4 regions of the Streptomyces glaucosporus genome follow, and region 2 is predicted to be linked to each of the others. Evidence: riboswitches for the same ligand, from Rfam matches in the RefSeq annotation. Region 2 holds a riboswitch; each other region holds the start of a gene.
What was found. Region 2 has a riboswitch for cyclic di-AMP ahead of ABD358_RS25130 (transglycosylase family protein). Riboswitches for the same ligand answer to the same signal wherever they lie in the genome.
Positions count from the first base shown of each region.

Region 1: linked by a shared signal. The riboswitch ahead of ABD358_RS02175 (transglycosylase family protein) and the one ahead of ABD358_RS25130 (transglycosylase family protein) in region 2 are both predicted to bind cyclic di-AMP.
Region 3: linked by a shared signal. The riboswitch ahead of ABD358_RS08305 (C40 family peptidase) and the one ahead of ABD358_RS25130 (transglycosylase family protein) in region 2 are both predicted to bind cyclic di-AMP.
Region 4: linked by a shared signal. The riboswitch ahead of ABD358_RS13465 (M23 family metallopeptidase) and the one ahead of ABD358_RS25130 (transglycosylase family protein) in region 2 are both predicted to bind cyclic di-AMP.

Region 1 is NZ_BAAATJ010000002.1:6,943-9,135, forward strand. Features, by position in the region: gene eno (phosphopyruvate hydratase) at 1-402, opposite strand, end outside; gene ABD358_RS02175 (transglycosylase family protein) at 656-1,396, opposite strand; cyclic di-AMP (ydaO/yuaA leader) riboswitch at 1,400-1,570, opposite strand; gene ABD358_RS02180 (transglycosylase family protein) at 1,802-2,193, opposite strand, start outside.
Region 2 is NZ_BAAATJ010000032.1:29,721-31,913, forward strand. Features, by position in the region: gene ABD358_RS25125 (dipeptidase) at 1-551, shown strand, start outside; cyclic di-AMP (ydaO/yuaA leader) riboswitch at 875-1,049, shown strand; gene ABD358_RS25130 (transglycosylase family protein) at 1,054-2,193, shown strand, end outside.
Region 3 is NZ_BAAATJ010000005.1:104,885-107,077, forward strand. Features, by position in the region: partial or broken gene ABD358_RS28410 (transposase family protein) at 1-439, shown strand, start outside; partial or broken gene ABD358_RS08300 (NAD-dependent epimerase/dehydratase family protein) at 437-607, opposite strand; gene ABD358_RS08305 (C40 family peptidase) at 762-1,235, opposite strand; cyclic di-AMP (ydaO/yuaA leader) riboswitch at 1,240-1,394, opposite strand.
Region 4 is NZ_BAAATJ010000010.1:141,341-143,533, reverse strand. Features, by position in the region: gene ABD358_RS13470 (GntR family transcriptional regulator) at 1-222, opposite strand, end outside; gene ABD358_RS13465 (M23 family metallopeptidase) at 438-1,313, opposite strand; cyclic di-AMP (ydaO/yuaA leader) riboswitch at 1,326-1,488, opposite strand; gene ABD358_RS13460 (M16 family metallopeptidase) at 1,840-2,193, opposite strand, start outside.

The DNA.
Region 1 (2,193 bases), on a different contig from region 2:
GAGGTAGCGGAACAGCGGCAGGTCGGACGCCTCGGAGGCGGCGTGCGCGACGGCCAGCGAGACGCCGAGGATGGCGTTGGCGCCGAGCGAGGACTTGTCCGGGGTGGCGTCCAGGTCGAACATCGCCTGGTCGATCAGGCGCTGCTCGGTGGCGTCGTACCCGACCAGCTCCGGGCCGATCTGCTCGATGACGGCGAGGACGGCCTTCTCGACGCCCTTGCCGCCGTAGCGGCCCTTGTCTCCGTCACGCAGTTCCAGGGCCTCGAAGGCGCCGGTCGAGGCGCCGGACGGGACGGCCGCACGGCCGGTGCTGCCGTCGTCGAGGCCGACCTCGACCTCGACCGTGGGGTTGCCTCGCGAGTCGAGGATCTCGCGGGCCACTACGACGTCGATGGACGGCACGAGGATCTCCTTCGTGTATGTCGGGCATGTGTCTCGGGTCTCAGCCCCCTGAGCCTATCCGCACCGTGCGCGCGACCCGGCCGACAGCCCATGCCGTACGGCTTAACGGCGGATGAAAGCGCAGCTCAGGAGAGGGACGAGCAATTTGTTTCCAAATTAAATAAACCCGGTGCGGGGCGTCCTCCGCAAGAGGGGTGACACACCGCACCGGGTTGGCGCCGCCGGGTCGCGGACCGGGCGGGCGCCCCGCGCGTCAGACGCGGAGCTTCTGGCCCGGGAAGATCAGGTTGGGGTCGTCGCCCACCACGTCCCTGTTCGCCTCGTAGAGCTGCTGCCAGGTGGTGCCGTGCTCGGCCGCGATCATGCGCAGGGTGTCCCCCGCCCGCACGGTGTAGGTGCCGGCCCCGGCCTTGTCGCGGTCCCCGGCCCCGGCCTTGTCGCGGTCCCCGGCCCGCCGCCCGTCCCGCCCGTCGTGGCCGCCGGCCCGGGACGCCGGCCGGGACCGGTACCGGGACTGGCCCTGAGCCTGCGACCGGGTCTGCGACCGGGCCTGGAACCGGGAGTGCCCCTTCCGGCCGCCGTCGGAGCCGCCGTCCGGGTCCACCTCGGCCGCCGGCCCGTCGGCGGTGAGGCCGCCCTCCTCCGCACAGCCCCAGGCGCCCGGTCCCTGCATGGCCAGCAGGCGCTCGGCGACGGCGATCTGCTGGTCCCTGGTGGCCAGGTCGGCGCGCGGGGCGTACCGGAGACCGCCGGCGGCCTCCCAGCTCGCCTGCGCGAACTGGAGGCCGCCGTAGTAGCCGTTGCCGGTGTTGATGGACCAGTTGCCGCCGGACTCGCACCGGGCCACCCGCTCCCAGGTGTCCACGGACGCCGCCGACGCGCTCTGCGCGCCCGACAGCGGAACGGCGATCGCCGCACCCGCGGCGCCGGTCAGCGCGGCCGCGCGGACCGCCTTGGCGGTACGACTGTCATGACGCTTGCCGGTGAACAGCATGGACGTCCTTCTCACCGACGCCTGCGAGGTGAGCTGTCGGGTTCGGACCGTGAGCAGCCCGGCCGGACGGGAACGGACGTCCCCGCTCGGCTTCACCCCGAGCCGCTCCGGTCCGTGCGGACCTCGGCGGCGCCTACCTGGTTCCCCCGCTCCTGCCATCGGCGCTGACGCGACGACTGGCCACCGGCCGCCGGCAGGATTCGGCGCTGCGGTCGGTGGCACTCGCGGTGCGAGCGAGAAGACGGTAAGCACACCCGGGCATACACCTCAAAGCATGTCAGAAACCAAGCATTCACCCTTCTTGATGCGAACAAGGATGAATCGCGCAGGTCAGACACAGCACGTTAGGCCGGACAGGAAGGACACGCCGCAATAGCCCAGGAGGGTCATTCCGCGGCCCCGTCCTCAGCCGAGGGCGAGCTCCTGCCCCGGGAGGATCAGGTCCGGGTCGTCGCCCACGACTTCCCTGTTGGTCTCGTACAACTCCGTCCAGCCGCCTCGCACGTCGTGCTCCAGTGCGATCGCCGAGAGCGAGTCCCCGGGCTGGACGCGGTAGCCCCCGTCCGCCGTCAGGGGGCCCTCGCCGTCGGCGCGCTCGGCGGAGCGGTCCGTGCGCCCGGCCTCCGGGCCGGACCGTTCGTCCCGTGCGGCCTCCCGGCCGTCCGTCCGCTCGGCCGCCTCCAGTTCCAGCTCCCGCGGGTCGCGCTCGCCGCGGTGCCTGCCGGTGCCCGCCTCCCGGTCGGCGGCGTCGCCGCGCGTCCCGGCGCCGGACCCGGCGGTCCTCTCCTCCGGCCCGT
Region 2 (2,193 bases):
TCTCGCACTCCTCCGCCCGCGCGGTGTGCGACCACCCGCGGAACGTCCCCGACGACGTGCTGGAGGGCCTGGCGGCCAACGGCGGTGTGGCGATGGCCACATTCGTGCCGAAGTTCGTCCTTCCCGCCGCCGTGGCCTGGACCGAGGCCGCCGACGAGAACATGCGCGCCCACGGTCTCCACCCCCTGGACGGCACGGAGCGGGGCCGGGAGGTCCAGCGGGCCTTCGAGGAGGCCAACCCGCGCCCGGTGGCGACGGCGGCGACGGTCGCCGACCACCTGGACCACATGCGCGAGGTCGCGGGCATCGACCACGTCGGCATCGGCGGCGACTTCGACGGCACGGCCTTCACTCCGTCCGATCTGGGTGATGTGTCCGGATATCCGAACCTGGTGGCCGAGTTGCTGGACCGTCGCTGGTCCGAGGCCGATCTGGCCAAGCTCACCTGGGAGAACGCGGTGCGGGTCCTCCGCGACGCGGAGGCCGTGGCCCGGGACGAACAGGCCCGGCGCGGCCCGTCGATCGCCACCATCGGGCAGTTGGACGGATGACGCCGAACCCCTGTCGGTGACGCAACTCACGAGCGGGATCTCCGAGCCCGTCGCACTCCGTGCGGCCGGAGGTCCCGCTCTGTCATACCCCCTGGTCACAAAAGGGATATGACGAGCTGTCAGGGCCGTCTGATCTCACTCCGCGTGGACGGATCCGTCACGCACGGTCGCGAATGAGACGCAGGCAATAGCTGCGAAACGGGCTTCCTGTGACCCATCGGCTTGTTATGGCGGAAACGTTCTGTTTACGGTTCTGGCCGCGCCGTACGAATGTGCGGCGGGCCCGCTGTCGGTACGCCGAGTCCTGCCGACGGCAGCGGGCTGGACCATCCACACCCGTCATCGGCAGGAGCGGGGGACCCAAGGTAAGCGCCGGACCGTGTCCGCACGGGACGGCTTGGGGTGAAGCCGTGTCACGACCCGGAGGTCGTGGCCCACACGGCCGGGCAACTCCAGCCCGAACCCGACAGCTCACCTCGCAGGCGTAGGAGAGGAGCCCCGTATGTCCGCACGCGGACGTCATCGTCGTGCCCGTAACAGCCGCCTCGCCCGCCTGTCCCTGGCCATCTCCGTGGGCGGCGCCGGTGTGGCCCTGCCCCTGATGGCCGCCGGCAACGCCAACGCCGCCTCCGTCGACACCTGGGACCGAGTCGCCCAGTGCGAGAGCACCGGCAACTGGAGCATCAACACCGGCAACGGCTTCTACGGCGGCCTGCAGTTCACGCAGAGCACCTGGGAGGCCTTCGGCGGCACCCAGTACGCCCCCCGCGCCGACCTGGCCACCAAGGACCAGCAGATAGCCGTCGCCGAGAAGGTCCTGGACGGCCAGGGCCCGGGCGCCTGGCCGGTGTGCTCGGTCAAGGCCGGTCTGACCAAGGGCGGCCCCGCCCCCGCCGTCTCCCCCGACGGACAGGGCGAGGCGGACGAGCAGCAGGCCCCGGCCGCCCAGGAGCAGCAGGCTCCCGAGCCCGAGTCCGCGCCCGAGGCCGGGAACGAGACCGAGGCCGAGCAGGCCCGGCCGGAGCGGGCCGACCGCGCCGAGCGGGCCGAGGAAGCCACCTCGTACCGGGTCGTCGGCGGCGACACCCTGTTCAAGATCGCCGACGCCCACGGCATCGCGGGCGGCTGGCAGGAGGTCTACGAGGACAACCGCCAGGTCATCGGCGCCGACCCCAACGTGATCCACCCGGGCCAGGAGCTCTCCCTGGGCGGCACTGCCGTCCAGCAGAAGGCCGCCGCCAAGCCGGAGGCCAAGCCGGAGGCGAAGGCCGAGCAGAAGGTCGAGAAGGCCGAGACCAACCCCGAGCCCGCGCGGCAGTCGGCCGAGCGCGCCGACCGCAGCGGCGGCGCCTCCGCCAACGCCTCCGCCGGCTACACCGCCCCGGTGAACGCCGCCCCGTCCGGCTCCTACAAGGCCGCGGGCGCCCGCTGGTCCAACGGCCACACCGGCGAGGACTTCGCCGCCGGCACCGGCACCCCGGTGAAGGCCGTCACCAACGGCACCGTGGTCTCCGCGGGCTGGGGCGGCGCGTACGGCAACCAGGTCGTCATCCGCCACGACGACGGCCGCTACAGCCAGTACGGCCACCTGTCCTCGATGTCGGTCGCCGCAGGCCAGAAGGTGAGCGTCGGCCAGCAGATC
Region 3 (2,193 bases), on a different contig from region 2:
GCTGATCAGCCAGGTGATCGAGGCACTGGCCCGGCAGGTGCCCACCTGGCACGACGACCTGCGGCTGGTCGACTCCACCCCACTGCCGTGCGCGGCCTCCCGCGAGACGGTCAAACGCTCCGGCCTGGCCGGGCACGCCGGCTACGGATACCGCCGCGGCCACCCCCGGTTCTTCTGGGGCCGGCGGCTCTACCTGGTCACCACCGCCGAGGGCATGCCCGTCACCTGGTGCCTGGCCCACCCCGAACCCGGCGAGCGCGAGGTGATGGCCGCGCTGCCGGAGCGCGACCACCGCCTGATCCGCACCGGGCAGGCAATCCTCGCCGACAAGGGCTTCGCCGGGCGGGAGTTCGAAGCCTGCATCGCCGAACGGCCCGGCGCCCACCTGGTGCGGTCCGACCGCAAGGACGAACCGGTCCGGCACGGGGAGATCGCCCAGGGCGTCCGGACCGCCGTCGGCCGTGCGGTCGCCCAGCAGTTCCGCGGCGCCGGCGGGCGCGGCGTGCTGTCCCCGGCGGAAGACGGTCACCTGCCAGTCCCGGGCCAGTGCCTCCTCGGCGACCGCCCGGCCGACGAACTCCGTTCCGCCCAGTACCAGAAGTCTCATGGGGGCGAGCCCGCCCGTCCGGGCGGTGCGGCGGAACGGCTCCACGCCCCGGCGGAATCGCGGAGAGCCGAACCGGGGCCGAACGTGCCGACGGCGCGCCGCGGACGGATGTCCGCGGCGCGCCGTCACCGGGTCCGTCGAGCCCGGCCCGGGGTCACTTCACGCGCCCGTACCGCACGCTCTTGGTCCAGATCTTCTCCTTGCGGACGGTCTTCCCCGGCTTCGGGGAGTGCCAGATCCGCCCGTCGCCGGCGTAGATGCCGACGTGGTAGACGCTGCCGCCGGAGTGGAAGAACACCAGGTCGCCCTTCTTCCGGGACTTGGCGGAGATGTGCTTGGTGCGGTTGTACTGGGCCGCCGCGGTGCGCGGCAGCTTCTTGCCCGCCTTCTTGTAGGAGTACTGGGTGAGTCCCGAGCAGTCGAAGCGGTTCGGCCCGGCGGCGCCGTACTGGTAGGGCGCCCCCTTCTTGGAGGCCGCTACCTTGAGTGCCTTGCCGGCCGGGGTCAGCGCCTCGGCGTCGGGGGTGGCGGCCGGGACCAGCGCCGTCCCCGCGAGCGTCGCGGCGGTGACGGCGGAGGTGACGGCTGCCCGGGACACGAGTCCAGGTATGCGCGGATACGCGGACATGAACTAACCCTTCGTCATCCGCCTGCGAAAGATGACCTGTCGGGTTCGGGCCGGCGAAGTTGCCCGGCCACCTGATGTGGCTTCACCCCAAGGGCCGCGTCGTGCGCGGCCCGGTCCTGCTTGGGTCTCCCGCTCCTGCCGATTCGTCATGGTCCGTCTCTCACCCGGACGGCGGCAGGATTCGGCGTCCGCCCGGGCGCCCCGCCCGGTGGCGGGGACTTGCCTCGTCTACGGATAGTGCGTCAAGAACTCGCTTTGTTGGGAGATCTGACGGTATCTGTGAATTTGTTCACTTCTGTGCGTCCGGAGTCCCGAGCGTCTCCACGGCCCCGGTCATTGTGCCCTGACACGGCCTCTGAGCAGCGGCTGCCGGGAGCTCTCCGGCAGTGCGGCGGCCCGGCGGGAGCTGGCTCCCGGAACCGGGCGCGCCGGTGTGATCAGCTCGAATGGCCGTCCTCGTGTCGGGTGACCCGCGCGGGTCCGCGTGCCGCCGCGGGGTCCGGGGCGGGAGGCCGGGCACGCCGGGACGAATGCGGTTCGCGGCGGCGAAGACGTCCGCGGCGCCGGGGGGCGGGTCTTCCCGCCGGGTCCGCCCAGGGGCCTCGCGGCGCCGGCGCTCCTGCCGGAGGGGCCGTGCGGACGGCGGCCGGGTCGCGGGCGGACCGGGAGCTGCCGGCGGGCGGGTCCGGAGCGGGAAGGGGGCGGAACCGGAGTGTGCGGCGGGCGGCGGTGCGCCGGGCGGGACCGGTTCCCGGCCGTGAGGTGTCGACGCGGTGGCGCGTCGCGGCCGCCACCGGAACGGGGGACACGGGGAAGGGGCCGGCGGGGAGGTCCCGGCCGCCCCGGGCCGGCGCGCCCCCGGCCCCCGCCGGGGTCCGCGTTGGATCCGGCCCCGGCAGCGGTGCCGCGCGGACCCCCGGGGGACGGTCACCGCGGGCCGCGACAGCCGTGGACGGCG
Region 4 (2,193 bases), on a different contig from region 2:
CGCCTCCTGCTCGGTGGGTTCGGCGACGCAGGCGCCCGCGTGCCGGCGGGTGGTCACGAAGCCCTCCGACTCCAGGGTGCGCAGCGCCTCGCGCACCGGGATCCGCGAGACGCCGTAGCGCCTGCCGAGCAGTTCCTCGGTGAGCCGGGCGCCGGGCGGGAAGAAGCCGGAGACGATGTCGTCGCGGACCGCAGTGCACACCATGTGCGCCGAAATGCGCATGGGCCGACCTCCGCCGTCGTCTCCGCGTTTCCGATGGCTCCGCAGACTCGAACTGTATTCCACCGCCACGGAAATTCCGATGCCCACCGGAGAACAGGCGGAAAACATGCCTCCCGGCGCGGGCCCGCCGGACGCGGAGGCGCCCCCGGCCGTATGGCCGGGGGCGCTCGATCTCCGCGGTCGCGTCCGTGTCGCTCCGGGGTCCCGTCCGGGGATCAGCGGACGTCGACGCCCTTGGCCGCCAGGTAGGCGACCGGGTCGATGTCGGAGCCGTAGTAGGCGCCGGTACGGGCCTCGAAGTGGAGGTGCGGACCGGTGCTGTTGCCGGTGGAGCCGACCGCGCCGATCTGCCGGCCGCCCTCGACCCGCTGGCCGGGGCTCACGCTCGTGGCGGACAGGTGGCCGTACTGGGTGTAGCGGCCGTCGTCGTGGCGGATGACGACCTGGTTGCCGTACGCGCCGCCCCAGCCGACCGTCACCACGGTGCCCGGGCCCACGGCCCGCACGGGGGTGCCGGAGGCGGCGGCGAAGTCGACGCCGCTGTGCGTGCCGGAGGACCAGGAGGCGCCGGCCTGCTTGTACAGGGTGGTGGTGTTCACGCCCGCGACCGGGTCGACGTAACCGCTCGCGGCACGGCGCTCGGCGGCCCGCTCGGCGCGGCGCTCCTCGGTCGCGGCGCGCTCCCGGGCGGCCTCCTCGGCCGCGGCGGCCTTGCGCGCGGCCTCGCGCTCCTTGGCGACCTTCTCGGCCTTGGCGGCCTTGGCGGCGGCGATCTCCTCGGCCTTCTCGCGCGAGACGTCGGCCGCGCGCTGCTGCGCCTCGGCCTGGGCCCGGACGTCGTCGGCGATCGTGTCGCCGACGGCCATCGCCTGCGCGAAGCCCAGGGCGTAGGTCTTGTGGGTGTCGCCCGAGTCGGCGACGGCGGGGGTGGCGATGGTGCCCACCACGCCGGTGGCGGCGAGGGTGGCGGCTCCCAGCAGGCCGGCGCCCGTGCGGACGGCGCGGCCGGAGAGCTGGTGCTTCTCGGAGAGCTTCCCGGTGAAGGCGGTGACCTTCTCGGTGACCTTCTCGGTGGCACGGGTGAACGCCATGTGCGGCGTGCTCCTTTCCTTCCGTGTCGCCTACCGGGTTAGCTGACGGGTTCGGAGCAGGAAGGTCTCCTACGAGCACTCGGCTCGATTCACCCCGGTGGGATACCCCTCGCGCGCTGGAGGCGGAGGGTGGGTCCCCGGCTCCCCCAGACGGGGGACTCGGCGATGCGCAGGCCGGCGGCCACGGACGTGGGCGCTTCTGACGGCCAACGGATTCGAAGCTAAACGGCCACGCTTGAGCAAGCAAACAAATCGGGCATTTTGTATCTCATGCCACATCCCGCTTCCACCGGAAGCGCCAATCCGCCCATGACAAAGGCCCTTGATATGACAAGCACACCAAGGGCCCCGGTCCTGAGGGGACTTGCCGGCCGCCCGAACGTGACGGCCGCCACTTCCCCGATGTGGCGGCCGTCACCTCCGGTGTGCCGCGGCCCTCTTGAACCCGTGACGGCCGTCACCCCGGGCGCGCCGCGACCCCTTCCGGGCCGTGACGGCCGTCACCACCGGATCGTCCGGCTCCCCCTCAGTCGGTGACGACCGTCACCTCTCCGATCCCCAGGTCCCGCACCGGGCCGGCGATCTGTGACGCGTCCCCCACCAGGACCGTCACCAGGCGGTCGGCCGGGAAGGCGGCGACGACCGCCGCCGTCGCCTCCACGGTGCCGGTCTCGGCGAGGCGGGCGTAGAGCTGCGCCTGGTAGTCGTCGGGCAGGTGCTGCTCCACCTGATCGGCGAGGGTGTCGGCCACGGCCGCCGCCGTCTCGTACCGCAGCGGGGCGACACCCACCAGGTTCTGCACGGCCGCGTCCCGCTCCGCGTCGGTGAGGCCCTCCTCGGCCAGGGTGCGCAGCACCTGCCACAGGTCGGCCAGTGCGGG